3 regions of the Pseudactinotalea sp. Z1748 genome follow, and region 1 is predicted to be linked to each of the others. Evidence: predicted binding sites of a transcription regulator. Region 1 holds the regulator's gene; each other region holds the start of a gene.

Region 1 (7,342 bases):
AGGATGCCTTCGGAACTCGGTGTGCCGGGGCTACCGGGGCGCAGTTCATCCATCGGGAAGGCCAGTACGTCGGTGGCCCCGGTGGCGTCCATCCATCGCTCGTTCAACTCGGTCATCACCTCGGCGTCGACGAAGCGAACCTCGAGTTCGGCCTGGGGGTGAACATGCATCTCGTCGAGCACGAACGTGGCCAGAGCCGCGAACTCGGACTCATCCACCGCGTGCGAGGACTCGTTGGCGACCTCGGTGCTCATCGTCGTCCCTCCTGGGAGTGGGCGCTGCGACGGTGCAACTCGCTACGGCGCAGGCCCTCGTCATAACGGCCGTAGGCGTCGATGATGTCGGCCACCAACCGGTGCCGCACCACGTCCTTGCTGGACAGTCGGCAGAAGGCGACGTCGTCGATCTCGTCGAGGATCTCCTGCACCACGTGCAGTCCCGAGCGGGTGCCATCGGGCAGGTCCACCTGGGTGACGTCACCGGTGACCACGATCGTGGAACCGAATCCCAGGCGGGTCAGGAACATCTTCATCTGCTCGGCGGAGGTGTTCTGGGCCTCGTCCAGGATGATGAAGGCATCGTTCAACGTCCGGCCACGCATGTAGGCCAGCGGCGCCACCTCGATGGTGCCGGCCGCCATCAGCCGCGGGATGGACTCGGGGTCAAGCATGTCGTGCAGGGCGTCGTAGAGCGGGCGCAGGTACGGGTCGATCTTGTCGTTCAGGCTGCCGGGCAGGAATCCCAGCCGCTCCCCCGCCTCCACTGCGGGCCGGGTCAGCACGATGCGATTCACCTGCTTGGCCTGCAGCGCCTGGACGGCCTTGGCCATCGCCAAGTAGGTCTTTCCGGTGCCGGCCGGCCCGATCCCGAACACCACCGTGTTGGCGTCGATGGCCTCTACGTACTGCTTCTGTCCCAGCGTCTTGGGCCGGATGGTGCGCCCGCGGCTGGACAGGATGTTCATGGTCAGCACCTCGGCGGGGCGTTCCATGGTCGCGGCGGTCAGGATCGTGATGGCCCGCTCCACCGCGTCGGCGGTGAGAGGTTGTGCCGAGGAGGCGATCTGGGTCAGTTCATCGATGAGCCGTTGGGCCAGGTCCACATCGCCCTTTGGGCCACTGAGCGCGATCCGGTTCCCGCGCACGTGCACATCGAGCCCGGGGAAGCCCTCCTCCACGGCACGCAGCACCTCATCACGCTGACCGAGCAGGGCCACCATCGGGACGTGCGCCGGTACGGTGACCTCCTCGCGGACATGGCCGGGTTGCGGTTCAAGGGTGGGATCGGTCATGGGCAGGGCCGTCGCCCAGGGTCTCCTTGCTCGGACGGGGTCCACACATCGTGCGGACCGGACACTGGGGAGTCTACGAGATCGACCGATCCGGCCGAGGTCTGGCCCTCGGGTCAGCGTCCGGAGAAGCGGTCCCGCAGCCGTGAGAACATCCCGGAGCCGGCCGGGGCCAGCCGCGCCTGCGGGCGTTCCTCACCGCGCTCGGCGGCCAGGTCCTTCAGCAGCCTCTCCTGGGTCTCGTCCAGCCCAGTGGGCACCCTGACCTGGATGTGTACATGCAGGTCACCGCGGCGGCCACCACTGCTGAGCACACCCACGCCCAGTCCGCGCAGGGTCAGGACCTCCTCGGGCTGGGTGCCGGCACGCACGTCGATGTCCTGGTCGCCGTCGAGGGTCTCGATGGTCAGCACCGTGCCCAGCGCCGCGGCCGTCATCGGCAGTTCCACCGTGCAGTGCAGATCGTGGCCGCGGCGGGTGAACGTCGGGTGGGACTTCTCCCGGATCTCCACGTACAGGTCACCGGGAGGTCCACCGCCCGGACCGGTCTCACCCTGACCGGTGAGTTTGATCCGGGTGCCCTCGTCCACCCCGGCGGGGATGTTGATGTTGATGGTGCGGCGGGACCGGACGCGACCCTCGCCGGAGCACTCGGCGCACGGGTGCTCGATCACGGAGCCGAAGCCCTGGCAGGCCGCGCACGCCTGGCTGGTCATCACATTGCCGAGGAAGGACCGGGCTACCCGCTGCACCGAACCGCGGCCCCCGCACATGTCACAGGTGCGCGGACCGGTCCCGGGCGCACAGCAGGTGCCGTGGCAGGTCTGACAGACCACGGCGGTGTCCACCTCGAGGTCCTTGGTCACCCCGAAGGTGGCCTCCTCCAACGTGACGGTGACCCGCAGCAACGCGTCCTGGCCGCGTCGGGCCCGTGGCGTGGGGCCACGCTGGCCGCCGCCACCGGCAGCGGCGGAGAAGAAGTCGAAGATGTCGGAGAACGGGAAGTCCCCACCGCCACCACCGTTCATCCCACCCAGTCCGCCGGCGTCGTACTGGCGACGCTTGTCCGGATTGGACAGCACGTCGTGGGCGGCGGCGATGTCCTTGAACTTCTCGGCACCATCCGCTCCGGCCACGTCGGGATGGTGCTGACGCGCCAACTTACGGTAGGCGCGCTTGATCTCCTCGGTACTGGCGTCGCGTTCGACACCGAGAACGGCGTAGTAGTCGCTCACTGATCGCTTTCTTGACTCATCGACTCAGGCGGACAGGATCCTGGACAGGTAACGCGCTACGGCGCGGACCGTGGCCATCGTGGTGGGGTAATCCATGCGCGTCGGGCCCAGGACCCCCACCTGGGCGATCGCCTGGCTCCCGGTCCCACCGTAACCCCCCGCAACCACGGAGGTCTCGGACAGGTGCTCGGAGGAGGTCTCGTGACCGATCCGTACCGCCGGCGAGGCACCGGAGGCGTCCTCGGCCATCTCCGAGAGCAACCGCAACAGCACCACCTGCTCCTCCAGTGCCTCCAGAACCGGTGAGATGGTGCGGGTGAAGTCGGTGTCGGACCGGGCCAGGTTCGCCGTCCCCGCCATCACGATCCGTTCCTCGACGTCCTCCCCGACGGTTTCCAGCACCGCGCCGACCACCTCGGTGACCATGGCCCGCTGCCCGGGGTCGAAGACGTTCTCCAGATCGGTCAGGGCGCTACGCAGGCCGGGCAGTTCCCGGCCGGCGCCCAGGGCGTTGATCCGGGCCCGCAGTTCCCCGAGCACCGCCGCATCGATTGCCTCGGGCATCGCCACCATGCGCTGTTCCACGCGCCCGGTGTCGGTGATGATGACCACCATCAACCGGGTGGACGAGACCGGGATCAGTTCGACGTGGCGCAGCGCCGACCGGCGCAGCGAGGGGTATTGCACCACGGCTACCTGCTGAGTGAACTGGGCGAGAAGGCGCACGCTTCGCTCCAGCACGTCGTCGAGGTCCACCGCGCCCTCGAGGAAACCGGCGATGGCTCGGCGCTCAGCCACCGATAGTGGCTTGAGCGCGGCGATCTGATCCACGAAGAACCGGTAACCCTTGTCGGTGGGGATCCGGCCGGCCGAGGTGTGCGGCTGGGCGATGTAGCCACCGTCCTCCAGCGCCGCCATGTCGTTGCGGATCGTCGCCGGTGACACGCCGAGGTTGTGCCGTTCCACGAGGTTGCGGGACCCGACCGGCTCACGGGATCGCACGTAGTCCTGCACGATCGCGCGCAGTACCTCCAATTGACGTTCCGAACTCATCCCGGGCCTCCTCTCCGCGTGGTCCCTCATCATGCGCCTCATGGTCGGCACCGGCGCCTTCGAGGGCCCTTGGTGCCGTGATCGACCGCCACCGGCAGCAGTGCGGATCAGCACTCACCGGTTTCGAGTGCCAATTCTACGCGTCGCTGCGCCGAATACCCCAGCGATGTGCGTAGCCTCACCCGGGTGAGCCCTTCGCAGTATCCAGGATTCGATCGTTACGGCACCGACGTGCTCTCCGCCGACCCCCACCCGGTCACCGCACCGGTACCCAAGGTCCCGGCCCAGGTGGGCCTGGTGGTGGAGGACGCCGAGACAGGCTTCACCGGTGCGGTGGTGCGGGTGGAGAAGTCCGGCGGGATGGTCGTGGTGGTGCTGGCCGACCGACACGAGAAGGAGCGGGCGTTCCGGCTCGGGCCCGGGTTCTGGGTCGACGGTAAGCCGGTGCACCTGGTCCTCCCACCGGCCGGTGCTCGGAATACCCGGGCCCGCACCGCCTCGGGTTCACGCGCCGTGACCGGCGCCCGGGCCCGGGTGGCCCGGGCTTCCCGGATCTGGGTGGAGGGACGCCACGACGCTGAGTTGATCGAGAAGGTCTGGGGCGAGGACCTGCGCCTGGAGGGAGTCGTCGTGGAGATGCTCGACGGCGTGGATCACCTTGCCCGCGCCGCAGCCGACTTCGCGCCCGGTCCGCACCGGCGCCTGGGGGTGCTGGTGGACCATCTGGTGCCGGGATCGAAGGAGTCCCGGATAGCGGCCGAGGCGACGCGCGCATGCGGCGCGCAGAACCTGCTGGTGCTGGGGCACCCGTATGTGGACGTGTGGCAGGCGGTCAAACCCGCCCGGCTGGGGCTGGCCCAGTGGCCCTCGGTGCCACGGGGCGTCGATATCAAGGTCGGCACCCTGACCGCACTGGGTTGGCCGGCCCAGACTCAGGCCGATATTGCGCGCGGCTGGAAGCGCATCCTGGGCCGGGTGCGGTCCTACCAGGACCTGGAGCCGGCACTGCTGGGCCGGGTGGAGGAACTGGTCGACTTCGTCACCGCAGGTCCCCAGTGACCGGCTCTCAGCCGCGGAACAGGGTGAACACCCAGTAGCCGATCAGCACCCCGGCCGGGCCCGCCGCGGCAATCAGCACGCTGCGCCGTACCACCGCACCGGCCTGCCAACTCAGCACCGCGGCCGCCGCGATCAGCACCACGATGGCCGCCGAGACCACCGGGGGCCACGCGCCCAGCCCCACGATCGCGGCCAGGCCCAGGACCAGCCCGATCAGGATCGGCATCAGCATCCACGCCGCTTGCTCCGGGACTTCCGGACCGGGCCGTTCCTCATCCGCACCAAAGGGTTGGGCAGCGCCTTTGTCACCGGGTGCGTCATCGGGCCGGGACGGTGCGCCGAAGACGCCGGTCGGCGTCTCGCCGGGTCCGGGCGCGGACGTCTTCTCGTCGCCGACGTAGCCGGGACCGGGCGGATCGCCGGCATCGGGCGGTTGCACCGGATCGATCCGGAAACCGCCCTCGGCGGCGGTGGGGTAGGCCGAGCGCAGCGGCGGGGCGGCAGCGTAGTCGCCCACGGGCCGGGGTCCTCCTGGTTCGCCCGGTTCCCCGGTGCGGGGTGGAGCATCGGTGGGGGTAGGTGCGGTTGGTGCGGTGGCCGCGGCCGGCTGCCCGGCCGGCGGCTGCGCCGGCGGCAGATCCGGCTGCGTCGTCGACCCCTCGCCCGGCTCGACCGGATCGGCCGGCGTCGATGCTTCCTGAGTCATCCCACCCACCTGTCGTCGCTGGTCGTGGCCAGGATAGCCACCTCGGGCGGCGTCACTGCGGCGCAGTTCGTCCCAGGCGTGCCGCTCAGCCCAGCACCCGATGCACCACCGAGTCGGCCAGCAGCCGGCCCTGCTCGGTCAGGACGAGCATGCCCCGGCGCGCCGGGCGTTCCTGGGCGAGTCCGTCGGCCACCAGCCCCTCCAGCACCGCGGCATCGGTCACCGGGAAGCCCTGGGCCAGGCGCACCCCCAGCAGCACCTCCTCGGCCCGGCGCTGGGGAGCGGACAGGTGCTCCTGACCGGCCAGAGGCAGACGTCCGGCCTCCACCGCTGCGGCATAGGGACGCGGGTGCTTCAGGTTCCACCACCGCTGCCCCCCGATGTGGCTGTGCGCACCCGGACCGACCCCCCACCAGTCCTGCGAGCGCCAATAGGCGATGTTGTGCCGGCACTGCTGGGACGCACCGCGGGACCAGTTGGAGATCTCGTACCAGTCATACCCTGCCCGGGTGAGCATCGCCGAGGCGAGTTCGTACTTGTCCGCCTCGTCGTCGTCGTCGGGCATCGGTAGTTCCCCGCGCCGCACCTGCGTGGCCATCCTGGTACCGGGCTCGACCACCAGGGCGTAGGCGGAGATGTGGTCCGGGGCCATGGCGATCGCGACGCGTAGGCTCTCCTCCCAGTCCGCCAGCGACTCCCCGGGCGTGCCGTAGATCAGGTCCAGTGAGACCGACAGCCCGGATTGGCGCGCCCAGGCCACCGCCTCGGGCACCCGAGCCGGGTCATGGGTGCGGTCCAGGGTGGCGAGAACATGGGGCACGGCGGACTGCATCCCGAAGGACACGCGGGTGAACCCGGCGCCGGCGAGTTCGGCCAGGGCCTGCGGGGTGACGGAGTCGGGGTTGGCCTCGGTGGTGATCTCGGCATCGGGGGCCAGGGGCCACGCCTGCCGAACCGCCTGCAGCATCGCCACCAGATCGGCCGCCGGTAGCAGAGTGGGGGTCCCCCCGCCGAAGAAGACGGTGCGGACCTCTCGGGCGGGAATCCCGGCGGCCTCCATGGCGGCCCGGGCCAGGTCGATCTCGGCGATCGCGGTCCCGGCGTAAGCGGCCTGGCTGGCCCCGCCGCCGAGCTCGGTGGCGGTGTAGGTGTTGAAGTCGCAGTATCCGCAGCGCACCGCGCAGAACGGGATGTGCAGGTACACACCGAAGTCCCGGTCGGCTGCGCCGGTCGCTGCTCCGGCCAGGTCCAGCTCGTGGCTGCGCTCCGTCCTCACCTGCGGGTCCCGACCGGGGGTCAGTCCGAACCGCCGTCGGAGGTGAGCGCGGCCACGAACGCCTCTTGCGGGATCTCCACCCTGCCGATGTTCTTCATCCGCTTCTTCCCCTCCTTCTGGCGTTCGAGGAGTTTGCGTTTACGGGAGATGTCACCCCCGTAACACTTCGCGAGCACGTCCTTGCGCATCGCGCGTACGGTCTCCCGCGCGATGATGCGTGATCCGATCGCGGCCTGGATGGGGACCTCGAACTGCTGGCGCGGGATGAGTTCCTTGAGTTTGCCGGTCATCATCACCCCGTAGGCGTAGGCCTTGTCGCGGTGCACGATCGCACTGAACGCATCGACCTGCTCGCCCTGCAGCAGGATGTCCACCTTGACCAGGTCCGCGTCCTGCTCCCCGGACATCTCGTAGTCCAGGGAGGCGTAGCCACGGGTCCGGGACTTCAGCTGGTCGAAGAAGTCGAAGATGATCTCGCCCAGGGGCAACTCGTACCGTAGTTCCACGCGCTCGGGTGAGAGGTAGTCCATGCCCTGCATCACCCCGCGCCGGCCCTGGCACAGTTCCATCACCGCTCCGACGAACTCGGTGGGGGTGAGGACGGTGGCGGCCACCATGGGTTCGGTGACGGTGTTGACCTTCCCGGCCGGGAACTCACTGGGGTTGGTCACCTCGACCTGGGTGCCGTCCTCCATCGTCACCTGGTAGATGACGTTCGGGGTGGT
Region 2 (7,342 bases), on a different contig from region 1:
TGCTACACGCCGACACCCTCGCCGAGATGTGCGAGCCGATTGCGCTGGCGTCGGGTCCGCAGTGGGCCAGCGCCCGCGGACTTGGGGTGCAGGTGACCCGCAGAGCGGGGCGGCTCCTGGTCGGACACGGCGGCTCGATGCCCGGTTTCCAAGCCGGCGTGCAGGTGGACCGGGAGGCCGGGCTCGGTGTGGTGACGCTGATGAACTGCACCACGCCCGGTGATGTGGAGGGACTGGACGACCCCTTCGACATCGTCGAGGACTGCGAACCGCGCCTGCCGCAGGAGTGGGTGGCCCGCGCCGATGTGCCCGCAGAGGTGCTGGCGCTGACCGGGTCCTGGTTCTGGGGGACCTCCGAGGGCACGGTGCGGGCACTCGGCGAGGACTGGATCGAACTGCAGCGCGTCTCTGGGATGACCACCACCAGCAGGTTCCGGCCCACCGGCACCGACACCTGGGTGGGCCTGGACGGTTACCACCGCGGGGAGTCCCTACGCGTGCGACGCGCACCCGACGGCGAACCCCAGACTCTCGACGTCGGCACCTTCGTCTTCACCCGCCGGCCCTACGAGCCCGGCGAGTTCATCCCCGGCGGGCTGGACGGCGGCGGCTGGCCCGTCACCTAGCGTTGCTCAGGCGTCGTGACCGGTGATCGGTACAGTCGTGGCGATGTCGAGTGACCATGACGCAAACAGGATCTCCCGCCGCAAGATGTTGGGCTCCGTGGGGGCGGTCGGCGTGGCCGGCGCGGGCGCGCTCGGAGCAGCGGCACTGATGCGCTCGCGATCCGAGCCTCCCGGCTTGGACGACCCCGCCCCCGAGCCTGCGTCCCGGGGGGTGTACATGCAGGCATGGGAAGGCACCGACGGCTTCGACCAGGGCAGCCACGAGGGCACCGCGGTCGATCCCGCAGGGCGCCTGGTCCTGACCTCGCCCACCGGCACGGTGGAGTACACCGACCCCCACACCGAGGTGGCCCGCACCTACGACACCGCCACCTGGACCTCCCCGCAGGTCGAACTGCCGTTCGCTGCCACCGAGGTGATCCCCTCTTGGAACGCGCGCACGCCATCGGGCACGTGGGTGGAGGTAGCGGTCCAGGGGATCACCGACTCCGGCGAGCACACCGACTGGTACGTGCTCGCGCGCTGGACCCGGGGCGATGACGCCCCCGATATCCAGCGCGGCACCGTCGAGGGGCAGCGCGGCACGCGGGCCGGCGTCAATGTGGACGTGCTGGCGATGCGACACAGCCACACCTTGACCGGACTGCGAGTGCGGGCCACGCTGCACCGGATCGCCGGCGCCGCGCAGACCCCTGAGGTCGCGCTGCTCACTGCGATGGCCTCGGCGACTCCCGACGAGCGGGCGGTGCCGGTCAGTGAGCCAGGGGACGCCGCCGGCATCGTGCTGGACGTGCCCGCCTACTCCCAGCACCTGCACAAGGGTCACTACCCGGAGTGGAACGGGGGAGGGCAGGCCTGGTGCTCACCGACCTGCACTGCCATGGTGCTGGACCACTTCGGCCTGGGCCTCGATGCCGAAGAGACCGGGTGGGTGGATATCGAGGGAGAACAGCGCCCCCAGGTTGACCACGTCACCCGGTATGTCTTCGACTACACCTACGGAGGCGCCGGGAACTGGGCGTTCAACGCGGCCTACGCCGGAGAGCGGGGCGCCCGGGCCTACATCACTCGGCTGCGGTCACTGCGTGAGGCCGAGGAGTTCATCAGCGCCGGCATCCCCCTGATCTGCTCGATGTCATTCACCGAAGCCGACCTCGACGGCGCCGGATACGGGACGGACGGGCACCTGCTGACGATCGTAGGGTTCGACGCCGACGGAGACGTCGTGGTCAACGACCCGGCGTCCCAGGACGAGGCCGACGACGGCAAGGTGCGCGTCACCTACCGCCGTGACCAGTTCGAGAGCCTCTGGCTGACCACGTCCGGTGGCCTCGTCTACGTGATCGCACCCCCGGGCCATGCCCTGCCCGAACCCGTGGACGCGGCGGAACCGAACTGGGTCTGAGCCGGCTGGCACTCGCCGGCATCAGGTGGCCCAGACTGCACGCCGCGGCAACGCGCCTCATCTCACGGTGATCTGGGGCCGTCCCGGCTCCAGTTCCAGGTGGGCTGAGACCAGGTCGCCATCGTCGATCTGCTCGGCCCGTCGTACCGCCACCTTCACCGGCAGTGCGTACATGCCTCCCTTGGGGAACATGGAGGTCTGCCAGGTGGTGGCACCAATGCGCGCTCGGACGGGGATCGCCCCCCAGCCGTAACTGACGTCGGCGGCCACGGCGTGGATGTCCGCACTGATCGACTCGGGCACGGTGACGAAGTAGAACGGGGCGGGGCCGCGCCAGTACCAGATCTCGCCCTCGAAATCCCAGGTCATCGCTGCTCCTCGACCGCTCGTTCTAGGTTTGCTTCGGCACGCCGGCGAGGGGCATCGGGTCTCAGATGCGCACGACCATTGCCCGCACGCGGTTAGCGCCGTCCTCCCACTCGCTCACGCGTCTCCAGTTCGCTTCGCGGAGCCGCTGGTCGATGAGTTTCTCCCAGGTGTCCGGGCGCAGCCGCGCGGGAAGCGACAGGACCTCCACCTCCACGCGAGTGGAGGGGATGGTCACCGAGATCTGGCCGGGGGCCTCGTGATCCTCACCCCCGGGCGGCTCAGAGTCCACGATGATGATGCGCTGGGCATGATCGGCCGCGACCGACCAGATCTCGCCTTCGGTGGCAGCCGATTCATAGCCCCCCGTGCACTCGATCTCGTCGCCCGCGCCGTCGCACTCGACCGTGTAGGTAAAGGTGGCCTCGAAGACGGCGTCAACGTCCACGTCATCGGTGTGCTCGGCCAGTGCCGGAACCAGTGACTGCTCGATCGCTTCGGCTCTTGTCGGGTACCGCTTCGGGTGAGACACGCTCCTGCCTCCGTACGCAGGTGGACCGGTGGTGGCGGGCGAGCCCGGCCGGGCACCCGCCACCACCGCATGATTCAGTCCGCTTGTTCGATCGTGGACTGCTTGCTCGAGTGAGTAACCTCGATCTTGCGGGGCTTGGCTTCCTCGGCCACCGGGATCGTCAGCGACAGCACGCCATCGGCGTATGAGGCGTCGATCCGATCCACCGACACCCCGCTACCGAGCATCAGTTGGCGCGCGAATGTGCCGGTGGGCCGCTCCCGCGCGAGCCACTGGGTCTGTTGGTTCTCCGCCTGTCCGCGCTCCGCACGGATCGTCAGCGTCTGGTCCTCGACGTCGACATCGATCGACGATGGATCGACCCCGGGAAGGTCCATGTTCAGAACGAACTTGTCCCCATCGCGATACAGATCGATCGGCATCGCATTGCTGCGTCCGGAGGACATCACTTGTCCGAGCGCATTACTGAATACACGGTCCATCTCGCGGAACGGGTCGATTCGCGTGGCCATCACCATCACCTCCGAGTGGATACCCGGGCCCGGACCTTCCAGGCCCGATGAAGACGACCGTTGTCACGGTCGATTTTAGCACTCTCATGCCGAGAGTGCTAACCGGCGGTGCTCACGAATTGGTTGGTGACGCGGGTGCGACCATGGGGTGATGACGACATTCGACGAACTACTTGCCGAGGGCGCAGCGGTGCCCACCGAGGGCTGGGACTTCAGTTGGTTCGCCGACCGGGCCAGCGAGGAGCGCCCACCCTGGGGTTACGCCGGACTGGTCGCGCAGCGATCGGGCACCGCCCGGGCGATGCTTGATGTCCAGACCGGCGGGGCCGAGGTGCTCGCGCAGATACCGCACGCCCCACCACTGCTGCGCGCCACCGAGTCCTGGCCCCCGAACCTGGACCTGGCCCGCCCGCGACTGACGGCGCTCGGGGGGCAGGTGGTGCAGGTGGAGGACACCGAACCGCTGCCGTTCGAGGACGGCACCTTCGACCTGGTGGTCTCCCGCCACCCCACTGTGGTGCTGTGGGATGAGATCGCCCGGGTGCTTCGTCCAGGCGGAACCTACCTGTCCCAACAGGTGGGGAAGGCCAGTGTGCACGAGTTGTCGGAGGCGATGCTGGGGGACTTCGAGCCTTCCGACGGGCGCAGTCCGGAGCGAGCGGTAGCCGCCGCCGAGGGGGCCGGGCTCCGAGTGCGGGACCTGCAGACCGCCCGCCTGAGGATGACCTTCAACGACATCGCCGCCGTGGTGCACTTCCTGCGCAAGGTGATCTGGATCGTGCCAGGGTTCACCGTGGACGCCTACCGTCCGCAGCTGGAGCTCCTGCATGAGCGCATCCAGACCGAGGGCCCGTTCGTGGCGCACAGCACCCGGTTCCTGATCGAAGCGGGCCGCTAGGCAGCGACGGCGATGGTGGGCGACCATGCAGCGTCATTCGCGCATGGTGGCGCGGGCCGGGTAGCGGTAGCGTGGGGACCATGAGCATCGCCACCGCCACCCGCGTGGAGCGGGCCGAACTGTTGGACTTCATCCGCACCCGGCACCGGGTCACGCTGATCACCCATAAGGCCAGCGGAGGACTGCAGGTCTCGCCGGTGAGCGCGGGCGTCGACGAGGCCGGCCGGGTGGTGATCGCCACCTACCCCGAACGCGCCAAGACCAGCAACGCCCGGCGCAATCCGCAGGTGTCGATGCTGGTGCACTCCGATGAGTGGAACGGGCCCTACGTACAGGTGGACGGGACGGCCGAGGTGCTCGACGTACCCGAGGCCGTGGAGCCACTGGTGGAGTACTTCCGGAGCATCTCGGGGGAACACCCGGACTGGGCCGAGTACCGCGAGGCCATGGTGCGTCAGGGCAAGTCCCTGCTCCGGATTGAGATCACCGGCTGGGGTCCGATCGCCACCGGCGGCTTCCCACCCGGGCGGGAGCCGGCACGCGGGTAGGCATACCTCCGGTACCCATCTATGCAGTCCCGATAGCGCATGAGCGCGGCCGGCTGGCGAGGGTACGGTGCGTGACTAGCACGTTCCCCACCGGTGGGCGAGTCCATTTCCCACGACCCCCCGGGCCCCGGAACGGGGGCGTCCGGTGGCCCCTGGAACGCACAAGCGCGCAGATCAGGCGCAAAGTCACGGTGGCATCACGCCCAGCCGGGAGGAGTGACGGCTAGGTCTCACTTCGGTAACGATGCGGACACGAATGCCGTCACCTCGAACAATCCCAGCCCTTGGCGTGTGTACGCTTCCCCTGTCCATGGCGGATGCAAAGTGCTCGTCGGACCCACGAGGTCCAGCCGGAAGCGGTCCGGGGCGAGTCGCTCCTTGCCATTCATAGGAGGAACATTGAAGACCAGGCGCTTTACGGCGGGAGTTGCGATGACCGCAGCAACCGCCCTCGTGCTGGCCGCATGCAATGGCGGTACCGGTGACGACCCAGACACAGAGCCCGATGACAGCGACGACAACGGTGGCGTGAGCGAGGCTGCTAGCGCGATCACCATTGGCTGGAACCAGACGTTCTACGAGTACAACAGCAACTCGCGGACCGGTAACGCCGCCGCGAACAACAACATCCTGTACCTGATGAACGACGGATTCCGCTACTTCGACGGCGACCTGGCGTTGCAGCGGAATGAGTCCTTCGGCACCTTTGACATGGTCGAGGAGACCGAGGACTCCATGACCATGGAATTCACCCTCTCCGATCAGGCGTACTGGTACGGCGGCGAGGAGCCGGTCGAGATCGACGCCGCTGACCTGATGTTGTACTGGGCGGCCCACTCCGGTCAGTTGAACACCGAGACCGACGCCGACGCGGTCCGGGAGGAAGTCCAGGGAGAACTGCTCGAGGAGTTCGGCGAGGAGAACGACGACGGCGAACTCGAGGTTCCGGCCGAGTCGATGGAGGAGTACCTCGCGGCCGTCGAGACCGAGGTCTCCGAGCGACTGGCTGACGATAACGAGGTCTACTTCAACTTCCCCTTGACCACGTCCGTCGGGCTGATCGAGGAGACACCGGAGATCATCGCCGACGGTAAGGGCGTGACCTTCGACTACAACCAGCCCTACGTGGACTGGGAGTACAGTTTCAGTGTGGGCGTCCCCGCGCACGTGGTCGGAATGCGGGCGCTGGACATCGACGACCCGCAGGAAGCCAAGGACCGGGTGATCGCTGCGATCCAGGATGAGATCACCGAGGACCTCGCGCCGATTGCGGCGTTCTACAACACCGGCTTCCAGTTCGGCGACACCCTGCCGGACGACGAACTGCTGTACCTGTCCTCGGGCGCGTACCTGATGACGGACTTCCAGCGGAACCAGTACGTGACCCTGACGGCCAACCCGGACTACACCGGGGAATTCCCGGCCGCGATCGAGGAGATCACCGTCACCATCTCCGGTGACCCGATGACCCACATCCAGGCCCTGCAGAACCAGGAAGTGCACCTGGTCCAGCCGCAGGCAACCCCGGACACGCTGGCCGCCCTGGAGAACCTGGGCGATCAGGTCGGGATCTTCAGCGGTGACGGTCCCACGTACGAGCACATCGACGTCATCTTCGACAACGGTGGCCCGTTCGACCCCGAGACCTACGGTGGCGATGAGGACGTTGCACGCGACGTCCGCAATGCCTTCTTCAACCTGGTTCCGCGCCAGGAGATCGTGGAAACCCAGGTCCAGCCGATCAACCCCGAGGCCGAGGTGCGCCACTCCTACACCCAGGTCCCCGGTTCTCCGAACTACGACCAGATGGTTGAGACCAACCAGATGGAGCAGGCCTGGCCGGTGGAGACCGACCTGGACACCGCGGTCGAACTGATCGAGGGCACCGGTGTGGAAACGCCGATCCCGGTCCGGTTCATGTACGACCCGTCCAACTCACGACGCGCGAACATCTACGAACTCGTCCGCGAGTCCGTGGAGCGTGAGGGTCTGTTCGAACTGGTCGACGCCGGTGACGTCAACTGGGGATCGCTCCTGGCTGACACCACCATCTACGACGCCTCCCTGTTCGGGTGGCAGTCCACCTCCACCGCGGTTGGTGCCGCTGGTCAGAACCACGTCACCGGTGGGGTGAACAACTTCGGTGGGTTCTCCAACGAGCGCGTGGACGAGATCTTCGCCGAGTTGAGTTCCGAGACCGATGCTCAGGCACAGGCGGATCTGCTCGCCGAGGCCGAGCAGATCCTGGTGGAGGAAGCGTTCGGCACGGTGATCTTCCAGCACGAGCTCATCGCGGGCTACGATGCACGGTTGCAGAACATCGAGCCGATCGCCTTGGCACCGACCATCTTCTGGAACTACTGGGAGTGGGAGCTCACTGAGTGAGTCGAGGGTTCCTTCTGAACTCTGACTCCTAGGTAGACACCGCAAGTACGTGGGGGCATCGGGCGCCCTA
Region 3 (7,342 bases), on a different contig from region 1:
ATCCCGCTCACGGCGCAGCCCAGTGGCCGCCCTCGGCCTCGCCGCGCTCATCCTGGTCGCCGGGTGCGCCGCGCCCGGCGACCAACCCGACACCGGCGCGACCGACCCCGCGCCCGAGCAAACCGCACAGCCCACACCCACCCCGACGCCGTCGCCCGAGCCGGACCCGGAACCGACGCTGACCTGGGGTCCCGCGGAGTCCGACCTGGCGGCGGCCACCGAGGTGGCCGAGCAGATGGACGATGACGAACTGGCCGGTCAGGTGATCATCGCCCGGTACTCCGGGACGCACCCGGGCGAGGCCGCCGCGCTGGTGCAGGCCTATCACCTGGCCGGGGTGATCCTGTTCGCCGAGAACATCACCTCCACCGACCAGGTCCGGGACACCGCCGCTGCCGTCCAGGAGCGGCAGGCCGAGATGGGCCGGGACTGGCCGGCGGTGATCTCGGTGGACAACGAGGGTGGGCAGGTTCAGCGGATGTCGGCTGAGAGCGGGGACTGGACGACGTTCCCGCCGTTCGCCGCCGCCGGGGCCGCCGATCCCGAGGCGGTCTCCACGGCGATGGCGGCGATGGCCACCGAACTGCGTGCCAGTGGGGTGACGATGAACTTCGCCCCGGTCGCTGACGTCTCGATCGGTGCTGCGGACCCGACGATCAACATGCGTGCCGCCGGTGATGACCCGCAGCGGGTCTCCGAGACGGTGCGAGCGGCGCTGACCGGGTTCGCCGCCGGCGGCGTGCTCACCTCGGTGAAGCACTTTCCCGGCCATGGGGCCCTGACCGTGGACTCCCACGACGACCTACCGGTACTGGATGCGGGCGAGCAACACCTGGCCGAGCGTGACCTGGTCCCGTTCGCCGATGCGATCGAGGCGGGGGCACCGATGGTGATGCTCGGTCACATCGCGGCACAGGCCTGGGACGAGGGGGTGCCGGCTACGTTGTCGCCGCGCGCCTATGAAGTGCTGCGGGAGGACCTGGGCTTCACCGGTGTGGCGATCACCGACGGGCTGGATATGGGAGCCCTCACCGCTACTCGTACCTCCGGGCAGATCGCGGTGGAAGCACTGGACGCGGGTGCGGACCTGCTGTTGACCCCGGCCGACACCGCCGGTGCACACGCGGCGATCATGGCCGCGCTCGAGGACGGCTCGCTGGACCGCGATCGGGTGCAGGAGGCCGCAGGGCGGGTGATCGCGCTGCAACGTTGGCAGGCCGGGCTGGCCGAGGAGGCCGGGGAGGTCGACGGCGGCGACGTGGGCTCGGCCGCGCAGGCAGCACGGGATCTGAGCGCCGCGGCGATCACCGTGGCGGCGGGGGAGTGCTCGGGGGAACTGGTGGGCCCACGGTTGCATTTGCGCGGCGGCACGAGTGCGGACTGGACCGCGTTCGCCGAAGCCGCCGAGCGGGCCGGCCTGGACGTGGTGCCCCTGGAGGAGCCCGCGGACACCTCGATCAGGTTGATCAGCGCTGGTACGTCGGCGGCCGGTGGTGACGTGGCGATCGCCCTCGACGGCCCCTGGCAACTGGCCGGCGCCGACGCCCCTACCTTGATCGCGACCCACGGGCGCACCGCCGGAAGCCTGGAGGCGCTGGTGGACGTGCTCACCGGTGCGGTCGATGCCCCGGGACGGCTCGCGTTCGCCGTCGAGGGCCTGCCCGCCAGTGCCTGTGCGTGAGTTGGGCGTGCGAGGCCGGTCTCACCGCAGTTGGCCGGTCTCAGCGGGCGACTGGTGCGGTGGTGCGGCGGTGCTGGTGGCGGGGGAGGAGGCGCCAGAGGCGGGCAGCGAGGACGAAGATGAGTGCGAACGCGATCAGGCTCCCCCAGGAGACACCGGTGAAGGTAGCCCCGAGGTAGGCGTCGTGGGCCTCGGTGGTGATCTGGACGCCGAGGAAGGAGATCCGGACCGGCTCGGCCAGACCGGCACCGAGCAGGGTGTTCAGGCTCCCGAACACGTAGGTCGCGCAGGCGAAGAACCACGCCACCAGGGCCACGGATACGGCCGCGGCCCCGTGGTGCCAGGTGGGCCGGCCGTGAGGCTCGGCGTCCAGGTACTGGCGAGCAAGCGCACGGGGTCTGCCGTGGTCGCTGATCGCCGCGGACATCCCGTCGCGACCAGCAGCCACCCCCAGGTTGGCCTTGAGTTCGCGCAGCACGCCCTTGCGCCGCCTACGGGGTATCGGGTCCAGCCACAGCCCCACGGTCTGCAGGTACCAGAAGCGTTGCCAACGGTCGGTCAGGGACAGTTCCGCTGGGTCGTCTGGTTCGGTGTTCATACCTCACGCTCCAGATGGGATGGTTGTGGTTGGGCGGTCGGTCCGACCTGGCGAAGGGGTCTCGGACAGGATCTTCGTCACCACGTCGCAGAGATGGCCCCACGATGCCCGGCCGGCAGTCAATGCCTGGCTGCCGGCGTCGGTGGGCAGGTAGTACTTCCTCGCGGGCCCCGAGTTGGAGGCCTCCAGTCGGGAGGCCAACCTGCCCTCGCGTTCCAACCGGGTGAGCACCGGATAGACCGTGCCGGGGGCGATGGATTCCAGACCGGCCGCGCGCAGCCGGGTCACCAGTTCGTAGCCGTAGGACTCCTGCCGGTGCAACAGGGCCAGCACCAACATCGGCAGCACCCCTTTGAGTAACTGCGGGTCCCGGGTGACGTCCTCCTGCATGGCTAGGAGGCTAAGACGGCTAGTAGGTAATGTCAACTACTGAGAGTTCCGGTTGGCCCGCCTGCGGCCCGAGGTGCCTCAGTCGATCGGGTGGCCAGCCTTGAACTCCGCGACCAGGTGGGCCACAACCGCGTCGAGTCGTCCGTCATTGCGCCGAGCTACCCGGCGCTGGCGGGCCGCGCCGCCACCTGTATCGATGATCCGGCGCACTCCGGCCAGTTCGCTCGCGCAACCCAGGTCCGCCGCGATCGGAGCCAGCACCTCCAGCACGTGCTGCAGGTGCTCGGTCACCAGTTCCTCGCGGCCGTCGGCGTCCAGGATGATGATCGCCTCCAGGCCGTAGCGAGCCGCACGCCACTTGTTCTCGGCCAGGAACCATGGGGTGATCGCCGGCAGTGCCTCACCGGCATCGATCATCCGGGAGAAGTACTCCACCAGGCAGTGCGTCAGCGCTGTGATCGCGGCCAGTTCGGTGGCGTTGGACAGCCCGTCGCAGATGCGCATCTCGATGGTGCCGAACTGCGGGGCCGGCCGCAGGTCCCAGCGCACTTCGGTGAAGTCCTCGATCACGCCGGTGTGCAGCATGTCGGCCACGTACCGCTCCAATTGCGACCACGTGCGGATCTCGGTGAACGGCAGCCCCGCCGTCGGTAACTGTTGGAACAGTAGTGACCGGTTCGAGGCGTATCCGGTATCGCGGCCGGACCAGTACGGCGAGGAGGCCGACAGCGCCAGGAGATGCGGGTAGAAGGTGAGCAGTGCCCCCAGGATCGGCAGCACCTTGTCCCGGTCCTCGATGCCGACGTGCACGTGCACCCCGTAGATGAGCATCTGGCGGCCCCACCACTGGGTGCGATCGATCAGGGTGGCGTAGCGCTCCTTGTCGGTGACCTTCTGGCCGCCCCAGTCGGCGAACGGATGGGTGCCCGCGCACATCAGGTCCACCCGCAGCGGATCGGTGATCGAACGCACCAGGTCCACCGAGCCGGCCAGGTCGGTCATCGCCTCCGGGGTGGTCCGGCACACCCCGGTGACCACCTCGACCGTGTTCAGGAGTAGTTCCTGACGGATGGTCGGGTGCTGGGAGCCGTCGTCCGGGGCCACCGCGTCGAGCACCGTCTGGGCTACTTGGCGCAGGTCTCCGGAGTCGGCGTCGACCATCGCCAGTTCCCACTCAACCCCCAGGCTGGACCGGGACGAGGGGGCGAACTCAAGTCTCACGCCCTCATTCTCGTCCCGCGGTCTCGAGCGGGTCCACCACGAGCACCGATTGCTCACCCTGTAGACGGGTGAGCACGATCGTGGCGGAGGCGTCGCCGGAGAGTTGCAGTTGCTGACGCAACTGCTCGGGGACGACGGCGGTACCGCGTTTCTTGATGGTCACCCGCCCCACGTTCCGGTTGCGCAGGTAGGCCCGGAGGCGCTTCAAGCCGAAACCGAAATGGTCCAGCACGCGGTAACTGCGGGCGAAGGGAGTCGTTACCGGCTGGGCGGTCGTGATGTAAGCGATCGAGGGATCCACCAGGTGGCCGCCCAGCTGGTCGGCGACGTCGGCGACCAGTCCGGCGCGGATGATCGCCCCGTCGGGTTCGTGCAGATAGGCGGCGAGCAGGCCGTCGGGCGCCTGGGTCGCGCGGGCATCGGCATCTCCGGACCACCCGAGGTGGTGCGTACCGGCGTCGGTGAGCAGGATCGCGCTGCGGCCGGCGCCCTCGGTGGCGAGCCGACCGAACCACAGGCCGGCCTCCACCACCGCTCCGTTCACCGAGACCCATTGGGCGTGGGTGTGGCTGGGTAGCGCGGTGTAGGGAATCCCCGGCGCGACCTTGATGCCCAGGTCGGGAATCGTGTCGGCCAGGGCGAGCACCGTGTCCAGGTCGGGGGAGTAGGCCTTGGGATCGAAGACGCGGTTGCCGCGCCGGGTGCGCCGGGCAGGGTCGGTGAAGATCGCGTCGACGCCTTCGGCCAGCAGGTCCAGTTCGAGGCCATCGGCGTGGCGCACCTGTGCTTCGGGGAATGCGCGCAGATTCATCTGGGCGCAGGCGGCGGTGGCCTCATCCTTCTCGATCGCCAGCACCCGCAGGCCCAGGCCCGCCATCGCCAGGGAGTCCGCGCCCAGACCGCAGCCCAGATCGGCCACGAGGCCGGCCCCGGCCTCGGCGTAACGGCGCGCATGCAGCGCCGCCACCTCCAACCGGGTGGCCTGCTCCAGCCCTTCGGCTGTGAGCAGCATGCCGGAGGCGAACTCGCCGAACTTCTCGACCGCCTTGGCGCGTAGCCTGGACTGGGTCAGGGCGGCCGCCACCAGATCCGGGTCCAGGCCCCGGGCGCGCAAGCCCTCGGAGATGCGCAGGGCTGCGTCCTCGGAGTACGGGGGGAGTTGGCCGAGCAGCGCCCAACCTTCCGGGGTGAGCAGGCGCGCGAGCGCGGCAGGATCCATACTCACGATTCTGCCAGGGCGCACCGGTGCAGCGGTTCGGTGGAGCGACGTGGACCACATGATTAGCACTCACCTTGACCGAGTGCTAACGGCAATCTAGATTGGACCCCGAGGGGCCCCACCCGGGGTCCCGACCGTTCACCAGCGGTGCATGTCCGACCCCCGCGACGGCGGAGGTGCGTGGTTGGTAGCGGTCCATTGTCCTGGTTCCCATCACATGCGAAGGGGAGGTCCGTAGTGTCGGTCTCCATCAAGCCGCTCGAGGATCGGATCGTCGTCAAGACGCTCGAGGCCGAGCAGACCACCGCGTCCGGTCTGGTTATCCCGGACACCGCCAAGGAGAAGCCCCAGGAGGGCGAAGTCCTGGCGGTGGGCCCGGGCCGGATCGATGACAACGGCAACCGCGTCCCGTTGGACGTCACGGTTGGCGACAAGGTCGTCTACAGCAAGTACGGCGGCACCGAGGTCAAGTACGGCGGTGAGGATCTGCTGATCCTCTCGGCGCGCGACGTTCTGGCGATTGTCGAGAAGTGACCCGCCGCTAGCGGCTACGGCTGCTGAGCAAAATACCGAGCCCCGGTTCCCTTCGGTGGGAACCGGGGCTCGGTTGCGTTCGGGGTCCGGGAGGTACTCAGCTGGCGGCGGGCATCCGGGCGGCCAGGATGTCGGTGCGCTCGTCCTCGGTGAGTCCGCCCCAGACGCCGTAGGGTTCACGCACCTTCAGGGCGTGCTCACGGCACTGCTGGATCACCGGGCACTCGGCGCAGATCGCCTTGGCGTTGGCGTCGCGGCGACGCCTCGATGCGCCGCGCTCGCCTTCGGGGTGGAAGAACTGCTCGGAGCCGGTTGCCCGGCACGCGCCTTCGTACTGCCATTCCCAACGTTCCATGACGGGTCCGGGGAGTCTGGATAGTTCGGCCATCTCAGTCCTTCCATCGGTGGTGGATGAGTTCAACGGGACACACGCTACAACCGCTCCAGAAGTTATTCAAGGGTGATGCGCAAACTATTCGAACCTTCTCGTAGATTGTTCAGTCGCACCCGGTGCTTGTTCATGCGTGCGAGCCAACTTGTTCAAAGCTGATCCGCCGCCTAGTCTCTAGGGCAGGAATGGCCCGTGCTCGGGCTCGAAGAGGTCGCCCGTGTGGGCTCGGACAGGACGCCCGTGTGGGGTGGGCCCGGACAAGTCGCCCGTGGGGGGCCCGGACAGGAAGGGGAGGTGGGTCGGTGTCATCAACGTCGCCGGGGCCCCCGGAGGATCTTGGCGACGGCATCCGGTTGACGGTTGCCGGGGTCGCGGCCCGCCTGGGAGTGGCCGCTCCCACACTGCGTACCTGGGCCCGGCGGTACGGACTGGGGCCATCCGGTCACGTGGCCGGCAGTCACCGCCGGTACGAGGCATCGGACCTGGCCAGGCTGGAGACGATGCGCCGCCTCACCTTGGAGGGTGTGGCACCGGCAGATGCCGCCGAGATTGCGCTGCGGGGTACCGATGTGCCCGACGGTGAGGCGCAGGCCGAGGAACCGGACGCCGGGAACGGTGCCGCACCAGCCGGGGAACCGGACGCGAGGAACGGTGCCGCACCAGCCGGGGGACCGGACGCCGGGAACGGTGCCGCACCAGCCGGGGGACCGGACGCGAGGAACGGTGCCGCACCAGCCGGCCGTCCTGGCTCGGCCGAAGACACCACGCCCGCTGCTGGTCCGCCTGCGCAGAACGGCCGGAAGGGTCATGCGCCGGCCGGAGCCGGTCCGGAGGACGAGGAGCCCATGGTGGCCGACCCGCTCACCGTGGCCGCGGCCGCGATCGACGGGGATCATCGGCGGCTGGCGCGCCTGATCAGGCGAGCCGGACGTGAGCACGGTCTGCTGGACGGCTGGCTGATGGCGGTGCGCCCCGCGATCGAGATGGTCGCCCAGCGCCCGCAGCCGGATCGCCCGGGGCGCGACCCGGAACGGCTGTTGCGTGCCCAGATGCTGACCGTGCTCGCCGAGGCCACCTCCGAGCCGGAGCCGGATCGGATCCAGGCGTTGGTGCAGTGTGTACCGTCGATGAGTACCGACGCCCACGTGCTCGCCACCGAGATGACGCTGCGTGGAGCGCACGTTCGGGTGGCGCATCAACGCCTGGAGGCTGATGGCGGCCAGGCGCTGCTGGACCTGGTAGCCCGCCAGCAGGGAATGTTGACAGTGATCCTGGGGGAGTCCGAGATCGCAGAGAACCTGGTGCGGG

What was found. Region 1 encodes HrcA, which represses chaperone genes, less so after heat shock. Its sites were predicted from a motif close to TTNGCACTCGNNNNNNNCGAGTGCNAA; they were not measured.
Region 2: a site for HrcA is predicted at 3,517-3,543, ahead of ACO0LU_RS06780 (Hsp20/alpha crystallin family protein). Genes of this name have one in related genera too.
Region 3: a site for HrcA is predicted at 5,172-5,198, ahead of groES (co-chaperone GroES). Genes of this name have one in related genera too.

Annotation. Positions count from the first base shown of each region.
Region 1 is NZ_JBMPQB010000006.1:56,687-64,028, forward strand. Features, by position in the region: gene ybeY (rRNA maturation RNase YbeY) at 1-254, opposite strand, end outside; gene ACO0LU_RS13650 (PhoH family protein) at 251-1,291, opposite strand; gene dnaJ (molecular chaperone DnaJ) at 1,405-2,523, opposite strand; gene hrcA (heat-inducible transcriptional repressor HrcA) at 2,548-3,576, opposite strand; gene ACO0LU_RS13665 (DUF3097 domain-containing protein) at 3,763-4,635, shown strand; gene ACO0LU_RS13670 (hypothetical protein) at 4,643-5,341, opposite strand; gene hemW (radical SAM family heme chaperone HemW) at 5,427-6,617, opposite strand; gene lepA (translation elongation factor 4) at 6,638-7,342, opposite strand, start outside.
Region 2 is NZ_JBMPQB010000002.1:513,234-520,575, forward strand. Features, by position in the region: gene ACO0LU_RS06760 (serine hydrolase domain-containing protein) at 1-626, shown strand, start outside; gene ACO0LU_RS06765 (C39 family peptidase) at 670-2,031, shown strand; gene ACO0LU_RS06770 (DUF1905 domain-containing protein) at 2,089-2,400, opposite strand; gene ACO0LU_RS06775 (hypothetical protein) at 2,462-2,929, opposite strand; gene ACO0LU_RS06780 (Hsp20/alpha crystallin family protein) at 3,004-3,441, opposite strand; gene ACO0LU_RS06785 (class I SAM-dependent methyltransferase) at 3,593-4,339, shown strand; gene ACO0LU_RS06790 (PPOX class F420-dependent oxidoreductase) at 4,420-4,887, shown strand; gene ACO0LU_RS06795 (ABC transporter substrate-binding protein) at 5,320-7,272, shown strand.
Region 3 is NZ_JBMPQB010000002.1:347,453-354,794, forward strand. Features, by position in the region: gene ACO0LU_RS05890 (glycoside hydrolase family 3 protein) at 1-1,681, shown strand, start outside; gene ACO0LU_RS05895 (hypothetical protein) at 1,722-2,279, opposite strand; gene ACO0LU_RS05900 (PadR family transcriptional regulator) at 2,283-2,669, opposite strand; gene ACO0LU_RS05905 (glutamate--cysteine ligase) at 2,748-3,890, opposite strand; gene ACO0LU_RS05910 (class I SAM-dependent methyltransferase) at 3,895-5,109, opposite strand; gene groES (co-chaperone GroES) at 5,347-5,643, shown strand; gene ACO0LU_RS05920 (WhiB family transcriptional regulator) at 5,741-6,031, opposite strand; gene ACO0LU_RS05925 (MerR family transcriptional regulator) at 6,337-7,342, shown strand, end outside.